Regions from separate parts of the Rhizobium sp. NZLR8 genome, predicted to be linked through region 2. Evidence: predicted binding sites of a transcription regulator. Region 2 holds the regulator's gene; each other region holds the start of a gene.

Region 1 (4,011 bases), on a different contig from region 2:
TGAAACTGGTGGTGGTTGGCGCAGCCGGGCGCATGGGGCAGACGCTGATCCGGCTCATCCATTCCATTGAGGGCGCCACACTCCATGCCGCAGTCGAGCGCAGCGGTTCGCCCTTTATCGGCAAGGATGCCGGCGAGATCGCCGGTCTCGGCCCGACCGGTGTCATTATCGGCGACGATCCGCTCAATGCCTTTCTGGATGCCGAAGGCGTGCTCGACTTCACCTCGCCTGCCGCAACAACGGAATTCTGCGGCCTCGCCGCTCAGGCCCGCATCGTCCATGTCGTCGGCACGACCGGCTGTTCGGCTGAAGACAATGTCAAGATCGCCGCCGCCGCCCGCCATGCCCGTATCGTCAAATCAGGCAATATGAGCCTCGGGGTCAATCTGCTCAGCGTGCTCGCCGAGCAGGCCGCGCGTGCGCTCGAGCCTGATGACTGGGATATCGAGATCCTGGAAATGCACCACAAGCACAAGGTGGATGCGCCTTCCGGCACCGCCCTTCTGTTCGGCGAGGCCGCAGCAAAGGGGCGCGGCATCGATCTTGCCGCAAAATCCGTGCGTGTGCGCGACGGCCATACCGGCGCCCGGCAAGCCGGCACGATCGGCTTTGCGACGCTGCGCGGCGGCTCCGTCATCGGCGAGCATTCGGTGCTGTTCGCCGGTGAAGGCGAAATCGTCACCCTGTCGCACAGCGCAGCCGACCGCTCGATCTTTGCGCGCGGCGCCATCAAGGCCGCACTCTGGGCGCGCGACAAGAAGCCGGGTCTCTATTCCATGCTCGACGTGCTCGGGCTTTCTTCTTCATAACGATATTGCGGAGGCAAATTCATGAGCGGTACCCTCGTCCTCGTTCGCCACGGCCAGAGCGACTGGAACCTGAAGAATCTCTTCACCGGCTGGAAGGATCCCGATCTGACGGCGCTCGGCATCGAGGAGGCCAATGCCGGCGGCAAGGCGCTTGCCGAATACGGGATCAAATTCGACGTCGCCTACACCTCGGTGTTGGTGCGCGCGCAGCACACGCTGAAGCTCATCCTCGACAAGGTCGGCCAGCCCGATCTGCCAACGATCCGCGACCAGGCGCTGAACGAGCGCGACTATGGCGATCTCTCCGGTCTCAACAAAGACGATGCTCGCGCCAAATGGGGCGAGGAACAGGTGCATATCTGGCGCCGCTCTTATGACGTGCCGCCGCCCGGGGGCGAGAGCCTGCGCGATACCGGCGCCCGCGTCTGGCCCTACTACCTCACAGAAATCCTGCCGCGCGTGCTCAACGGCGAGAAGGTGCTGGTTGCCGCACACGGCAATTCGCTGCGCTCGCTTGTCATGGTGCTCGACAAGCTGAGCAAAGAAGGCGTGCTTGCCCTCAATCTCGCGACCGGCGTTCCCATGGTCTACAAGCTGAAGGCGGATTCCACCGTCGCGTCGAAGGAAGTGCTCGGCGATATGTCCGGCGCACACTGAATTCTGACGTCCGTGCCAGCCGGAGTCGGCTGGCACCTCATGTCTCAATTCTCGATGGTGAACTGCACCCGGTCGGCTGCGAACCGGCTGATCGAATATTGCACCGGCACGCCATCGAGATCAGTGTTCATCGCCTTTGCGATCAGCAGGATCGCGCCGGGGGTGAGTTCGAGGTCGGCCATATCGGCTGCATTCGCATGGGCGGCCGTCACCTCGGTCGTTGCACGGACATAGTCCGACAGGCCGAGCTCGGCGAAAGCCTTGGTGATCGATTCGTGCTTGCGGTAGGCCTCGCCGATCCCGGCAAAACGCCCGGCAGGAAACCAGCTCGTCGCCTTTGAAACCGGCCGCCTGTCGGCATGGCGCAATGTTTCCAGCCGGATCACCTGCCCCCCTGGCTTGATATTCAGCCAGCGGGCGACCTCGGCGCTGGCCTCCTCCTTCACCTCGTCGAGCAGAAGGCCGCGCATCTCGCGCGCCTGATCGCCGATGCCGGCGGTAAATCGCGTGCGCCGGGTAATCGGGAAATTCAGCCGCTCCTTGCGCTCGATCAGCGTGCCGCGACCTTGTACCGCACGGACGATCCCTTCCTGCGCCAAGGCCGCCAAAGCGCTCCGCACCGTATGCCGGTTGACGCCGAATTGCAGCGCCAGGACCGTCTCCGGCGGCACCATTCCGGTCTCGTCATAGGTACCCGTGCTGATTGTCTCACGGATCCGGTCGGCGATCTGGCGCCAGAGCGCCACACCAGTCTGCCTTTGCACCTGCTTTAATCCTGGCATTCCGCCCCCGTTCCCACGTCCGATGTCACACGCTTGTCACCACATCGATTTAAGCGTAGGTATATCTTGTATGGTTGTCTATATCAATAGACATTTGAGGAAGCGACAATGATATCAGCGGATAGGACAGGCGCAACGCCACAGACGGCATCCGGGCGCAAACGCGCCGCCGATCTGCTGGCGCGCGCGGAACTGAGCGAACTCTCGGCGGTCTGGAACGCGTTGCCGGAAAAGCCCGCGGCACATCCGGTGCGCGGACCGGAGACCGGGTTGGTGATGGTCCGCGGCCGCATCGGCGGCGGCGGCGCTCCCTTCAATCTTGGCGAGGTCACAGTGACCCGGGCCACGGTCCGGCTCGTCTCCGGGGCGATCGGCCATGCCCAGGCGCTGGGCACCGACCGTGAGAAGGCCCGGCTGGCGGCGATCTTCGACGCGCTCTGGCAGGAGGAGGCGACGAAGGATTTTGTCGAACAGGCACTGCTTTTGCCCGTCGCCGAACGGATCGCCGATGCCGAACGCCGCAAGGCGGACGAGACGGCAGCGACCCGCGTCGATTTCTTCACCATGGTGCGGGGAGACAACTGATGGGGCTGAAGACAGAAGCCCTCACAGGTGGCTTTGCCGACCCGGTCTTCCACGCCCAGAGCGTCTTCAAGATGCTGATGGACGGCATGGCTCGCCCCGGCACGATCCAGACCGTCCGGCCCGATGTCGCGCCGCCTGTGCCGTTCGGTATTGGCGCCGGCACGATCGCGCTGACGCTTTGCGACCACGACACGCCTGTCTGGCTGTCCCAGGGACTGGCGAAATCGGCCGTGCCGGAGTGGCTCGGCTTCCACACCGGCGCGCCGCTGACCGGTGAAAAGGCTGAGGCCCGCTTCGCCTTCACGGAGGCCGGCACCGCGCTTTGCTCCTTCGGCCTGTTTGCATCGGGCACGCAGGAATATCCCGACCGCTCGACGACTGTTGTCATCGAGCTCGCCGATCTCGAGGGTGGACGCAGGCTGGCGCTGATGGGGCCCGGTATCCAGAGTGTGACGGAAATCGCGCCTGTCGGGCTGCCGGAGACCTTCCTGCGGCTCTGGACCGAGAACCGCGCGCTCTTCCCGCGCGGCATCGACATCGTGCTGACGTCGGCCGAGCGTTTCCTCTGCCTGCCGCGCACCACCAAGATCACAGCAACGGAGATCTGAGCTCATGTATGTTGCCGTCAAGGGTGGCGAGGCCGCCATCGCCAATGCCCACCGCCTACTGGCCGACCGCCGCCGCGGCGACCGTTCGTTGCCCGCGATCGGCATCGAACAGATCGTGGCGCAGCTGGCGCTCGCCGTCGACCGGGTGATGGCCGAGGCCTCGCTTTTCGACCGCACACTCGCAGCGCTTGCCGTCCGCCAGTCGCGCGGCGACATGATCGAGGCGATCTTCCTGCTGCGCGCCTACCGCACGACGCTGCCGCGTTTCGGCTATTCCAAGCCGCTTGACACGGCTGATATGACGATCGAACGCCGCATCTCGGCGACCTACAAGGATCTGCCGGGCGGCCAGCTTCTTGGGCCCACCTTCGATTATACCCACCGGCTGCTCGATCCGTCGCTGCTTTCCGACGAGGCGGTCGAGACGCCTGCCCAGCGCACAGCCGAGACCGGCCGCGTCATGCGCGTCTCCGAGATCCTCGGCGAGGAGGGGCTGATCGAGGCCGACGGCGACATGCCTGAGGATCACGAGATCGGCGACCTGACCCGCGAGCCGATGGAATTTCCGAT
Region 2 (4,011 bases):
ACCGGCTCGATGAGGATTGCCGCCGTGGCGTCGGTGATCGCGGCGCTGACCGCTTCGATATCGCCGAAAGCCACCTGATCGAAGCCGGGCGCCTTGGGGCCGAAACCTTCGAGATATTTTTCCTGGCCGCCGGCGGCGATCGTCGCCAGCGTGCGGCCGTGGAAGGCGCCTTCGAAGGTGATGATGTGGAAGCGCTCGGGATGGCCGTTGGAAAACTGGTAGCGGCGCGCCGTCTTGATCGCGCATTCCAGCGCCTCGGCGCCCGAATTGGTGAAGAACACCTTGTCGGCGAAGGTGACGTCCGTCAGGCGTTTCGCCAGGCGCTCCTGGCCGGGGATCTCATAGATGTTGGAGAGGTGCCAGACTTTGTCGGCCTGCTCCTTCAGCGCGCCGACCACATGCGGGTTGCTGTGGCCGACCGAGGTGACGGCGACGCCGGCGCCGAAATCGAGATAACGCTCGCCGCCTTCGGTGATCAGCCACACGCCCTCGCCTCGCTCGAACCGCAGCGGGGCACGAGAGTAGGTGTCATAAAGCGGCGCGGCTTCAGCCATGGCGCGATCTCCTGGTTGCCGGGCAACGACTCCGGCTAAGGAAACCAGGCCCGAAAAATCAAAAATGCCGCCTTGCGGCGGCCAGCGGTACTATTTCCTTTTCGCGCTGCAATGTCAACAAAACTGCGCCCTTAGCGCATGCAGCAAGGTTGTACAGCGGTGTTTTCGACCTTCAACAGGCTTTATTGCAGAAATGACACGCTGGGGCAGCAAGTTGGGGAAAACTCCGAATTCGATTCATCCGGATTCATGCGACTCTTGTCACGGAGTCACGCTCACACTAGGTTAAAGTTCAATTACTAGACTGCATGCGGCGGAACTAGTCACCAAAATTGATCAAGCGTTTCTTGTTTCGGAGCTTCCGAGGCAACGGTGAGGGATTCTGCCATCACCAACGCAGAAGGTGGAGACAGGGCATGAACTGGACAGACGAGCGGGTCGAGAAACTCAAGAAGCTTTGGGCCGAAGGACTGAGCGCCAGCCAGATCGCGGCGCAACTTGGCGGTGTCAGCAGAAACGCTGTAATCGGCAAGGTGCACCGCCTGAGCCTTCCGGGCCGCGCCAAGGCCGGCGGCACGGCCGCCACGGCCCGAACGCCGAAACGCAATACATCGGCGCCGCGCGCGCCGAACTTCGCCTCTCGGATCACCACCCGCACCGTTACCCGCCAGCAGGGCGCAACGATGCTGAAGGAAGAGATCGAGATCGAAACGGTCGAGGAAATGGAATACGTGCCGAAAGGCAACGTGGTCGTGCCGATCTCCCGCCGCCTCGGCCTGACGGAACTGACCGAACGCACTTGCAAGTGGCCGGTCGGCGATCCGCTGAAGGATGACTTCCACTTCTGCGGCTGCGAGTCCCCCGACAATTCACCCTATTGCGGCTATCACCAGAAACTCGCCTACCAGCCCGTCAACGAACGCCGCCGGGCGGCAGCGCGGGCGAGCTGAACGGGTGACATTGTCGACATGCAAAAACGGGCTGGAAGGCCCGTTTTTTTATGTGAGAACGTTGGGTGTGGCTGCCCCTCATCCGCCTGCCGGCACCGACCGGGGTCGAGACGAGTGGCTCGACCCCGGTCGGGTTAGGGTGAGGGGCAGAGCTTGCTCGACTTTATCGGAAACCCCTCAGGCTTCCATCGAATAGCCGGCGCCGCGGACGGTGCGGATGACGTCTTGCATGTTGGAGAAGTTCAGCGCCTTGCGCAGGCGGCCGACATGGACGTCGACGGTGCGTTCGTCGACATAGATATCGTGGCCCCAGACGCCGTCGAGAAGCTGCGAGCGGGAGAAGACCCGGCTCGGCGACGACATCAGGAATTCCAGCAGGCGGAATTCGGTGGGGCCGAGGCGGACTTCGCGGCTTTTGCGATGGACGCGATGGGTTTCGCGGTCGAGTTCGATATCGCCGCATTTCAGCACCGTCGACAGCACCTCGGGACGGGCGCGGCGTAGCATCGCCTTGACGCGGGCAACGAGCTCCGGGGTCGAGAACGGCTTGACGACGTAATCGTCGGCCCCGGTCGACAGTCCGCGGACGCGCTCGCTCTCTTCGCCGCGCGCCGTCAGCATGATGATCGGCAGACGTTCGGTTTCCGGCCGCATGCGCAGGCGCCGGCAGAGTTCGATGCCGGAGACGCCGGGCAGCATCCAATCGAGGATGAGCAGGTCGGGCGTGCGCTCCTGAAGCCTGATTTCGGCTTCGTCGCCACGAAGGATAGTATCGACCTCGAAGCCTTCCGCTTCGAGATTGTAGCGAAGAAGCACGCTCAAGGCTTCCTCGTCTTCAACAACTGCAACTCTCGGGATCATGCCTGTCGGTCTCCTCGCGCATGTTCCTTAAACCGGGGTGATTTAAGCAATGCATCCTGCGCAAATTCAGAAAGGTGGCTGCGACCTCTTTGCGCGCCCGGATGGGCGCGCACGCAACGGCTAGTATGGGCTTTATTCCGTGACCGCGCCGACGGTGTTGGCGCTGTCGTCTTTCGGACGGTCACCTTCCGGCTGTGCGCCGGTCGCCATGTAGTAGATCGTCTCGGCGATGTTGGTGGCGTGGTCGCCGATGCGCTCGATGTTCTTGGCGCAGAAGAGCAGATGCGTGCAGCTGGTGATGTTGCGCGGATCTTCCATCATGTAGGTCAGCAGCTCGCGGAACAGCGAGGTGTACATCGCGTCGATCTCGTTGTCGCGTTCACGGATCGCATTGGCCTTGTCGGCGGAGCGCGTCGTGTAGACGTCGAGCACTTCCTTGAGCTGGACGAGCGCCAGCTCGGACAGATGCTCGAGACCGCGGGCGAGCTTGCGCGGAACGCCGGTGCTCTGCACGGCGATGACGCGCTTGGCGGTGTTCTTGCCGAGGTCGCCGACGCGTTCGAGATCGGCGGCGATGCGGATCGAACCCATGATTTCGCGCAGGTCCGAGGCCATCGGTTGACGGCGGGCGATGGTAACGATCGCCTTGTCGCCGATTTCTCGCTCGGCGTGATCGAGGATCACATCGTCGGAGATGACCTTCTGCGCCAGCGCGGTATCGCCGTTGACGAGCGCCCGGACGGCCTCGCTGACCATCTGCTCGGCCAGGCCGCCCATTTCGGAAATCCGCCTGGACAGGAACTTCAGATCATCATCATAGGCAGAAAAAATATGTGTCGATGCCATGGGGCTTTATCCTCGAATAACGGGAAGGCTTGGTGTCGCCAAAATCAACCGAAGCGACCCATGATGTAGTCCTGGGTGCGCGGATCGTCGGGATTGGTGAACATCTTGTCGGTGTCGTTCTCCTCGACGAGATTGCCGAGGTGGAACATGGCGGTGCGCTGCGAGACGCGCGCGGCCTGCTGCATGGAGTGGGTGACGATGACGATCGTGTAGTTCTCGCGCAGTTCGTGGATCAGTTCCTCGACCTTGGCGGTGGCGATCGGGTCGAGCGCCGAGCAGGGCTCGTCCATCAGGATGACTTCAGGGCTGACGGCGACGGCGCGGGCAATGCAGAGGCGCTGCTGCTGACCGCCGGACAGGCCGGTGCCGGATTCATGCACGCGGTCCTTGACCTCGTTCCAGAGGCCGGCACGCTGCAGGCTGGTCTCGACGATCTGGTCGAGATCGGCCTTCGACTTGGCAAGGCCATGGATGCGCGGGCCGTAGGAGACGTTTTCATAGATCGTCTTCGGGAACGGGTTCGGCTTCTGGAAGACCATGCCGACGCGGGCGCGAAGTTCGACGACGTCGATATCGGGATCATAGATATCGTCGGTATCAAGCGTGATCTTGCCGGTGACCCGGCAGCCGTCGATCGTGTCGTTCATGCGGTTTAGGCTCCGCAGGAAGGTCGACTTGCCGCAGCCGGACGGGCCGATCAGCGCGGTTACGGTGTTTTCGCGGATGTTCAGGTTCACATCGAAAAGCGCGCGCTTCTCGCCATAGTAAACCGAGACATCCTTGCCGATCATCTTATAAGG
Region 3 (4,011 bases), on a different contig from region 2:
TAACCAGGCCGAGGATAGTGTAGAAGCGGCGCTTGGCGACCATCCGCTCCCAGGCGGTGCCGATCTCCTGCGTGCTCTGCATGTGCGGCTGTGTATCGGCAATAGTCATGGACGCCTCGCCCGATCAAAGATAAAGGGCGGCCGTTTCCGGCCGCCCCGCATTCCAGAAACCGATCAGCCGCCGATGGCAGCTTTGCGAACTTCGACGACGGCGTTGTAGAAGTCGTGCTTGACCGGGGCGTAACCCTTGTAGTCGCCGCCTTCGACAGCCGCGAAGCACTTGTGATCCTTCTCCGGCAGAGCCGTGAAGAAGGCTGCAAGCTTCGTCTGCCAGTCCTGGCCGAGGGCGTTGCGAACGACGAGGGGGCCGTTCGGGATCAGCGGCGAACGCCATACTTCAACCAGCTTGTTCGGATCGACGGCGCCCTTGTCGACTTCCTTGCGGAAGGTGCCGGAGGTGTAGCCGTCTTTGAATTCGCCGATGCCCGACGAGTCGTCGACGGCAACGTCGACCTTGCCGTCATAAGCGGCAAGCAGGTTGTTCTCGTGGCCGCCGTTGAACTGCGTCGAGGCGAAGAACTTGTCGTTCGGCATGCCCGTGTCCTTGGGGATCTGCGTCAGCGGCACGAGATAGCCGGAGGTGGAATCCGGATCGGCGTAGCCGAGCTTCTTGCCCTTGGCGTCCTTGATATTCTTAATGCCGGAGGACTTCAGGGCGAGACCGACCGAGTAGTAACCCGTCGAGCCGTCCTTCTGCTGCGTCGTCAGGATCGGCGTAACAGCTTTCTCGTCCTTGATGTAAATGGCTGCATAGCCGGAAGCGCCGAGTTCGGCGAAGTCGAGCGTGCCGCCGAGCAGGCCCTGGATAACGCCGTCATAGTCGGCGGCGGGGAACAGCGACACCTTCTCGAAGCCGAATTCCTGCTTCAGGTGGTCGGCAAGGCAGGCATAGTTGCGCAGGCGGTCGGTTTCGTTTTCGCCGCCGAGAATGCCGATGCGGAATTCCTTGAGATCTGCCGCGTTGGCGGCGCCGGCGAGCGCGAAGAGCGCCGTTGCCGCAAAGAGTGTTTTCTTCAACATGTGTCTCTCCTATTGACCGGTGCCCCCGGTCTTCCGTTACGAAGAAGTGTGCCCTTGACGCGGGCGCTCGATCGCGGCCGGCTCGCTCAGAGACCGGCCAGCGCCAGCGGTTGGGCGCCGGCGGATTGATTGTCTGCCCGCTCGGGAGCGATATTGATGGACGTCGAGGTCATCGTTTCGTCGATGCCGGCGCCATCCTTGTCCGTCCCGTAGATTGCCTTCACTGCCTCGGCGGTCAGTTCCGAAGCCTTGCCGTCGAAGACGACGCGGCCGCCGGCCATGCCGACGATGCGCTCACAATAGTTGCGGGCGGTGTCGAGCGTGTGAAGGTTGGTGATGACGGTGATGCCCTCGCGCTCGTTGATATCGCGCAGCGCATCCATGACGATCTTGGCATTCAGCGGATCGAGCGAGGCGATCGGCTCGTCGGCAAGAACCATCTTCGGGTTTTGCATCAGCGCTCGCGCAATCGCCACGCGCTGCTGCTGGCCGCCGGAAAGCGTGCCGGATGCCTGCAACGCCGTCTGCTCGATACCGAGGCGTTCGAGCGCAGCGATGGCATGCACACGTTCCTCGCGGGTGAAGATGTTGAGCAGGCTCAGAAGCGTCGAGCGGTGGTTGAGGCGGCCGAGCATGACATTGGTCAGAACGTCGAGGCGCGGCACCAGGTTGAACTGCTGGAAGATCATCGCGCAATCGCGTTGCCAGTTGCGCAACGCCCGGCCGCGAAGCCCGGAGACCTCGACGCCGGCGAAATGAATGGAGCCGGAGCTCGGTTCCTGCAGCCGGTTGATCATGCGCAAGAGCGTCGACTTGCCGGCGCCGGATCGGCCGATGATGCCGACCATCTGGCCCTGAGGAATGTCGAGCGTGACGGAATCGACGGCGAGCTTTTTTCCGAAACGACGTGTGACATTCTTCAGCTCGAACATCATGCTTTCCCTTTGCACTCCAGGCCTTGGTCAGCATCGCATTAGTCCCGCTTGATGAACCTCCCATGTCATATTTGTGTAAGTCCTGTCACATATCCCCGCGCTTGTTGCGCATCTATATCGGCGGTTTAACCACCGTAGCGGAACAGGAAATCTTCCGCGCTCAGGTTGCGGAAATCCTGCAGCGCCTGGCGCAGCCGGTCGTGCTCCCAATCCCACCAGGAAAGCCTGTCCATCCGTTCGCCGATCTCTCTTGGAAAGCGTTCGCGGATTGGTTTGGCCGGTACGCCGCCGACGATCGCGTAGGGAGCGACATCCTTCGATACCACCGCACCGGCGCCGATCACCGCGCCGTTGCCGACGGTGACGCCGGGCAGGATGGTCGCCCCATGGCCGATCCAGACATCGTTGCCGATCGTCACGCGGTTTGCCCGCCGCCAGGCGAAGAAATCGGTTTCCATGTCGCCGTCCGGCCAGTAGTCGGCGGCACGATAGGTGAAATGATGCAGCGTCGCCCGCCAGGTCGGATGATTGGTGGCGTTGATGCGCACGGCGGCGGCAATATTGACGAACTTGCCGATCGTTGCGCACCAGACTGAGCCATCCTGCATGATGTAGGAATAGTCGCCGAACGTGGCCTCGCTGATGCGGCAGCGCTCGGAGACCTCCGTATAGCGCCCGAAGGTGGAATCGCTGACGGATGCCGTCTCATGCACATAGGGCTCGATGCCAAGCTTGCGGCTCATGCGGCGATCTTTCCAGGCGAGAACAGCTGGACGTCGAGGATGCGGTCGGCGACCGCCTCGCGCACTTCCTCGTCGTGGAAAATGCCGAGAAGCGCGACACCCGCCTTCTTCTTCTCCTCGATCATGCCGACGACGACGGCACGGTTTTTGGCATCGAGCGAGGCTGTGGGTTCGTCGAGAAGCAGGATCGTGTGCTCGGTGATGAAGCCGCGGGCGATGTTGACGCGCTGCTGCTCGCCGCCGGAGAAGGTGGCGGGTGGAAGTTGCCAGAGCGCTTCCGGCAGGTTGAGCCTGGCAAGCAGGGCGCCCGCCTTTTCCCGTGCCGTGGCGGCGTCGTCGCCGCGCGCCACAAGCGGTTCGGCAACCACATCGACCGCCGCGACGCGCGGTACTGTGCGCAGGAACTGGCTGACATAGCCGAGCGTGTGGCGCCGCACGTTGAGCACGGTGCGCGGATCGGCGGCGGCGAGGTCGACGATGCGCCCGTCGTGGCGTATGAGGATCTGGCCAGTGTCGACGGCATAATTGCCGTAGATCATCTTGAGCAGCGAGCTCTTGCCGACGCCCGATGGGCCGCCGAGCACGACGCATTCGCCTGAGGCGACCGAGAAGGCGACATTGGAAACGACGGGCAGCCTGATGCCGTCGCGCAGGTGCATGGTGAAGCTTTTCGAGACTTCGGAAACGACGAGGGGCGTTGGCATGATGTCTTCTTTCCTGGTTTCGGATTTACAGCGCCGGGCCCTGAAAAGACGCGCAAGGACGCTGTAAAGTCTTGAATTGCTCAGACCTGCAGGATCGAGGAGACGAGCAGTTGCGTGTAGAGTTCGCGCGGGTCGTCGAGCACCCGGTCGGTGAGCCCGTGTTCGATGACGTAGCCGTCCTTCATCACCATCATCCGGTGTGAGAGCAGGCGGGCGACGGCGAGATCGTGGGTGACGATGATCGCCGACAGGCCGAGATCGTTAACGAGGCCGCGCACCAGATCGAGCAGGCGTGCCTGCACCGAGACGTCGAGGCCGCCCGTGGGTTCGTCCATGAAGACGAGGCGCGGGCCGGTGACGAGGTTGCGGGCGATCTGCAGGCGCTGGCGCATGCCGCCGGAAAAGGCGCGCGGCTGGTCGTCGATGCGGTCGGCGTCGATCTCGACGCGCTCCAGCCAATCGATCGCCGAAGCGCGGATCGTGCCATAGTGCCGGTCGCCGATCGCCATCAGCCGTTCGCCGACATTGGCGCCGGCGGAGACGGTCATG
Region 4 (4,011 bases), on a different contig from region 2:
GAGCTCCGCAGCGGCGCCCGGGTCGAAAACCCGACACCGTATTTCCATCGGAGCTTGTAAGAGGAAACTATGGCTGACCTTCGTAACTATCAAAGCCGCGCGCAGACCGGCGAGATGATTGATCAAGGCCTGCGCACTTATATGCTCAAGGTTTACAACCTGATGGCGCTGGGTCTGGCGATCACCGGCGTGGCCGCATATCTCGGATTCAACTTCGCTGTTCAGGACGGCCAGCTCACCCAGTTCGGCGTGCTGCTGTTCCAGTCGCCTTTGCGCTGGGTCGTCATCCTTGCGCCTCTTGCGGCCGTCTTCTTCCTGAGCTTCCGCATTAACAGCATGAGCGTGGCCGCCGCCCAGACGACTTTCTGGGTCTATGCCGCACTTGTCGGCCTGTCGCTCTCGTCGATCTTCCTGGTCTACACCGGCCAGAGCGTCGTTCAGACCTTCTTCGTCACCGCCGCCTCCTTCGGCGCGCTGTCGCTTTACGGCTACACCACGAAGCGTAACCTGTCGGCGATGGGCTCGTTCCTGATCATGGGTCTTTTTGGCCTGATCATCGCTTCAATCGTCAACATCTTCCTGGCGTCGTCCGCGCTGCAGTTCGCGATCTCCGCGATCGGCGTCCTGATCTTCGCAGGCCTTACCGCCTACGACACGCAGCGGATCAAGGAATTGTACCTGGAAGCCGATGACGTCGCCGTGGCCGGCCGCAAGGCGATCATGGGTGCGCTGACGCTCTATCTCGACTTCATCAACCTCTTCATGTTCCTGCTCCAGTTCATGGGCAACCGTAAATAAGCAGGACAGACTGAGATCGAAAAGGCGGCTTCGGCCGCCTTTTTTGTTGCGCCGGCTTTCGCGGAATGGTTTAGGAGAGACCTTGCCCTCCGATGGACCTGCCGCCGAAATGTCCTTCCTCCTGCGCAATGCTTCCGAAGCCGATATCCCCGCCATCGCCGAAATCTATCGCGAATCCGTCCTGAACGGCACGTCGAGCTATGAGATCACGCCGCCGTCCGAGGCTGAGATGGCGCAGCGGTTTGCGGCGATCGTCGGCCAGCAATATCCCTATATCGCCGCAGCCGATGCTGACGGAAACCTGCTCGGCTACGCCTATGCCTCGGCCTTTCGCGTCCGCCCGGCCTATCGCTGGATAGTCGAGGATTCGATCTATCTGGCGCCCGAAGCCCGCGGCCGCGGCATCGGCAAAGCATTGATGACCGAGCTGATCGACCGCTGCACCGGTCTCGGTTTTCGTCAGATGATCGCGGTCATCGGCGGCGCCAGCCCCGCCTCGATCGCGCTTCATCTCAAGGCGGGCTTCGTGGAGGTCGGCCTGATGCGGGGGGCCGGCTACAAGCATGGCCGCTGGCTGGATACGATGCTCATGCAGCGCGTCCTCGGCGAGGGTATGACGACCGATCCGGATCCGTCCATCTATCCCGGCACGCTGTTTGCCGGCTGATGCATGTCGCCCGGAAGTGTGCAGCGGTTCCGGGATAACGACATGCAGAAAAAGTGTTTCGGCTTACTTATCGACCAGCTTCAGCGCCTTGTCGAACACCTTCAACACCTGGTTCAACTCGTGACCGCGCTTCAGAATGGTGCCGTGGACGTTGATCACCGAATAGGCGCCCTGCTTGGCGGCAAGCTTGGGATTTTTCTCGACGCGGAAGAGCGGCATTTCACCGGAGCGTTTGAAGACGGAAAATACCGCCCTGTCTTTCAGATGATCGATGGCGTAGTCGCGCCATTCGCCGTCACCGACCATACGGCCGTAGATCCAGAGGATCGCATCCAGTTCGCGCCGATGAAAGGTCACCGGAAGTGGATCTTTGCTTTGCTTGTATTCCCTGAGATCGACGACGACTGAGGAACTATTGTCGACGGAACGGCTTTCGCCGTGTCGCAAATCCGGCTGATCTGTCATTCAGTCTCCGAGGCCTCTGCATGTGACAGGAGAGTGACAGTGTGCCCGAGCCGCCGCAAATTGCAAGAGTGCCGGCCGTCACATTCGGCCGCACTCCAGCGCCGCGCGTTGGACGCGCAAGGATGCCGTAGCACTTTGAATCGGCGCATCGTCCGATGCGCATAATAGCGTTGTCGCTTTCTCGGTAGCGCCGCATTTCAGTCAAAACAGCGCCTCATTTGCAGGAGAATTATGAATCCCGGTTTGGCGCCAGCGCGCCAAAGGGCCCGGCGGAGCGTATCGACCTTAACCCCAGCCCCGAATACGCTCAGCCGGGCCGCCCGGTACTTCATCCGCAAGCGGATGAAATCTCAGATGTTTTTTCCAGCCATCACCACGGTCGCCCCAAGGATCGCAGCCGGATCGCCGTTGTCGGTCGCCGATTGCAGCAGGATCGCGCAGCCCTCGAGCTGCGGCCGCTGCAGGACACTGGCTGGCAGCGTCAGACTGGTCGCCTTGCCGTCCCACATGCCGACGGTTTCGACATTGGTGACGCTGTGCAGATAGGAAATCTTCTTTCCGCTGTTCTCGCCCTTTTCGACGTCGATGGTCTTTTCCTTGTCGAAATACACCATCACGACATTGGCTTTGCCCTGTCCCGCGCCGATCTTGATCTCCAGCTCGTCGCCGCGCATCGACGCGCTGATGGGGACGGTCAGCCCGTTGCCTTCGCCGCTATAGGTATCGAGCTTGCCGTTGATACCGTTGAGATCGGCGCCGGCCAGATGACCGCGCCCGTTGACGATGGCCTGCGGCGTGTAGACGTTGCTGCGGCCCATTGTCCTCGCATAGCCATATTGCCGCTCGGTGTTTTCCTTCGAGCTCAGCGTATCGGCCCAGCCGAGATAGTTCCAGTAATCGACATGATAGGCGAGCGCGATGACATCGCCCTGGCTCACCAGCTTACGGAAAGCAGCATCCGCGGGAGGACAGGAGGAGCAGCCCTGCGCCGTAAACAGTTCGACGACACCTTTCGGCGTGCCGTCTTCGGCCTGAAGCGGGCCTGAGAGAACAACGCCGGCGATCAGCGGAATCAGAAAACGGGGGGACATTCACCTGCACCTCTTTTTCAGCGCCGACGGCGTGTTCGACCGGAGGCCCTGACATATGAACGTACGAATAATCCTTCCGGATCCAAACGAAAAGTCACGAACGGGTGAGACGCAGCGCAACCGGAACCCGCATAAAACAAATCATCGTGAGGTCCCTCAAATACCGTCGCCGCAAAGAAAAGCCGCCGGAAAATGCTCTCCGGCGGCCATCATCATATTATGAAGCTCTTAACAATCAGGCAGCGAGATCGCGCAGAACCGTCTGCAGGATGCCGCCATTGTTGAGGTAGACCACCTCGTCGAGCGTATCGACGCGCGACAGCAGCGGAACTTCCTTCACAGTGCCGTCGCCATAGGTGATCTTGGCGATCTTCTTCTCGCGCGGCTTGATCTTTTCCAAGCCCTCGATGGTGACGAGCTCGTCGCCCTTCAGGCCGAGGCTCTGCCAGGTCGTACCCTCTTCGAAGACGAAAGGAATGATGCCCATGCCGACCAGGTTCGAGCGATGGATACGCTCGAAGGACTGGGCGACGACAGCCTTGACGCCGAGCAAATTGGTGCCCTTGGCAGCCCAGTCGCGCGAGGAGCCGTTGCCATATTCGACACCGGCGAAGATGACGAGCGGCACGCCTTCGGCCTTGTACTGCATCGCCGCGTCGTAGATCGAGGTCTCTTCCTTCGACGGGTAGTGGATGGTGTAGCCACCTTCCTTGCCGTTCGGGCCGAGCATATGGTTGCGGATGCGGATATTGGCGAAGGTGCCGCGCATCATCACTTCATGGTTGCCGCGGCGTGTGCCGTACTGGTTGAAGTCGGCAACGGCGACCTCATGGCCGAGCAGATAGGCACCTGCAGGGGATGCCGCTTTGATCGAACCGGCCGGCGAAATGTGGTCGGTGGTGATCTTGTCGCCGAACAGGCCAAGGACGCGGGCGCCCTTGATATCGGCGATGCCGGTGCCCTTCTTGCCCATGCCGACGAAGTAGGGCG

What was found. Region 2 encodes PhoB, which activates phosphate uptake and scavenging genes when phosphate is short. Its sites were predicted from a motif close to TGTCATNNANCTGTCAT; they were not measured.
Region 1: a site for PhoB is predicted at 2,272-2,288, ahead of phnF (phosphonate metabolism transcriptional regulator PhnF). Genes of this name have one in related genera too.
Region 3: a site for PhoB is predicted at 2,079-2,095, ahead of phnC (phosphonate ABC transporter ATP-binding protein). Genes of this name have one in related genera too.
Region 4: a site for PhoB is predicted at 1,953-1,969, ahead of HJB89_RS14335 (DUF2794 domain-containing protein). Genes of this name have one in related genera too.

Annotation. Positions count from the first base shown of each region.
Region 1 is NZ_JABDVY010000001.1:115,013-119,023, reverse strand. Features, by position in the region: gene dapB (4-hydroxy-tetrahydrodipicolinate reductase) at 1-809, shown strand, start outside; gene HJB89_RS00550 (2,3-bisphosphoglycerate-dependent phosphoglycerate mutase) at 831-1,466, shown strand; gene phnF (phosphonate metabolism transcriptional regulator PhnF) at 1,511-2,248, opposite strand; gene phnG (phosphonate C-P lyase system protein PhnG) at 2,357-2,833, shown strand; gene phnH (phosphonate C-P lyase system protein PhnH) at 2,833-3,441, shown strand; gene HJB89_RS00530 (carbon-phosphorus lyase complex subunit PhnI) at 3,446-4,011, shown strand, end outside.
Region 2 is NZ_JABDVY010000009.1:16,645-20,655, reverse strand. Features, by position in the region: gene HJB89_RS19720 (aspartate aminotransferase family protein) at 1-554, opposite strand, end outside; gene HJB89_RS19715 (GcrA family cell cycle regulator) at 971-1,504, shown strand; gene phoB (phosphate regulon transcriptional regulator PhoB) at 1,682-2,365, opposite strand; gene phoU (phosphate signaling complex protein PhoU) at 2,498-3,211, opposite strand; gene pstB (phosphate ABC transporter ATP-binding protein PstB) at 3,256-4,011, opposite strand, start outside.
Region 3 is NZ_JABDVY010000001.1:109,285-113,295, forward strand. Features, by position in the region: gene phnE (phosphonate ABC transporter, permease protein PhnE) at 1-109, opposite strand, end outside; gene phnD (phosphonate ABC transporter substrate-binding protein) at 175-1,080, opposite strand; gene phnC (phosphonate ABC transporter ATP-binding protein) at 1,167-2,012, opposite strand; gene HJB89_RS00510 (DapH/DapD/GlmU-related protein) at 2,141-2,758, opposite strand; gene phnL (phosphonate C-P lyase system protein PhnL) at 2,755-3,462, opposite strand; gene phnK (phosphonate C-P lyase system protein PhnK) at 3,543-4,011, opposite strand, start outside.
Region 4 is NZ_JABDVY010000005.1:275,824-279,834, reverse strand. Features, by position in the region: gene HJB89_RS14345 (Bax inhibitor-1/YccA family protein) at 70-798, shown strand; gene HJB89_RS14340 (GNAT family N-acetyltransferase) at 908-1,465, shown strand; gene HJB89_RS14335 (DUF2794 domain-containing protein) at 1,529-1,930, opposite strand; gene HJB89_RS14330 (thioredoxin family protein) at 2,281-3,021, opposite strand; gene acnA (aconitate hydratase AcnA) at 3,257-4,011, opposite strand, start outside.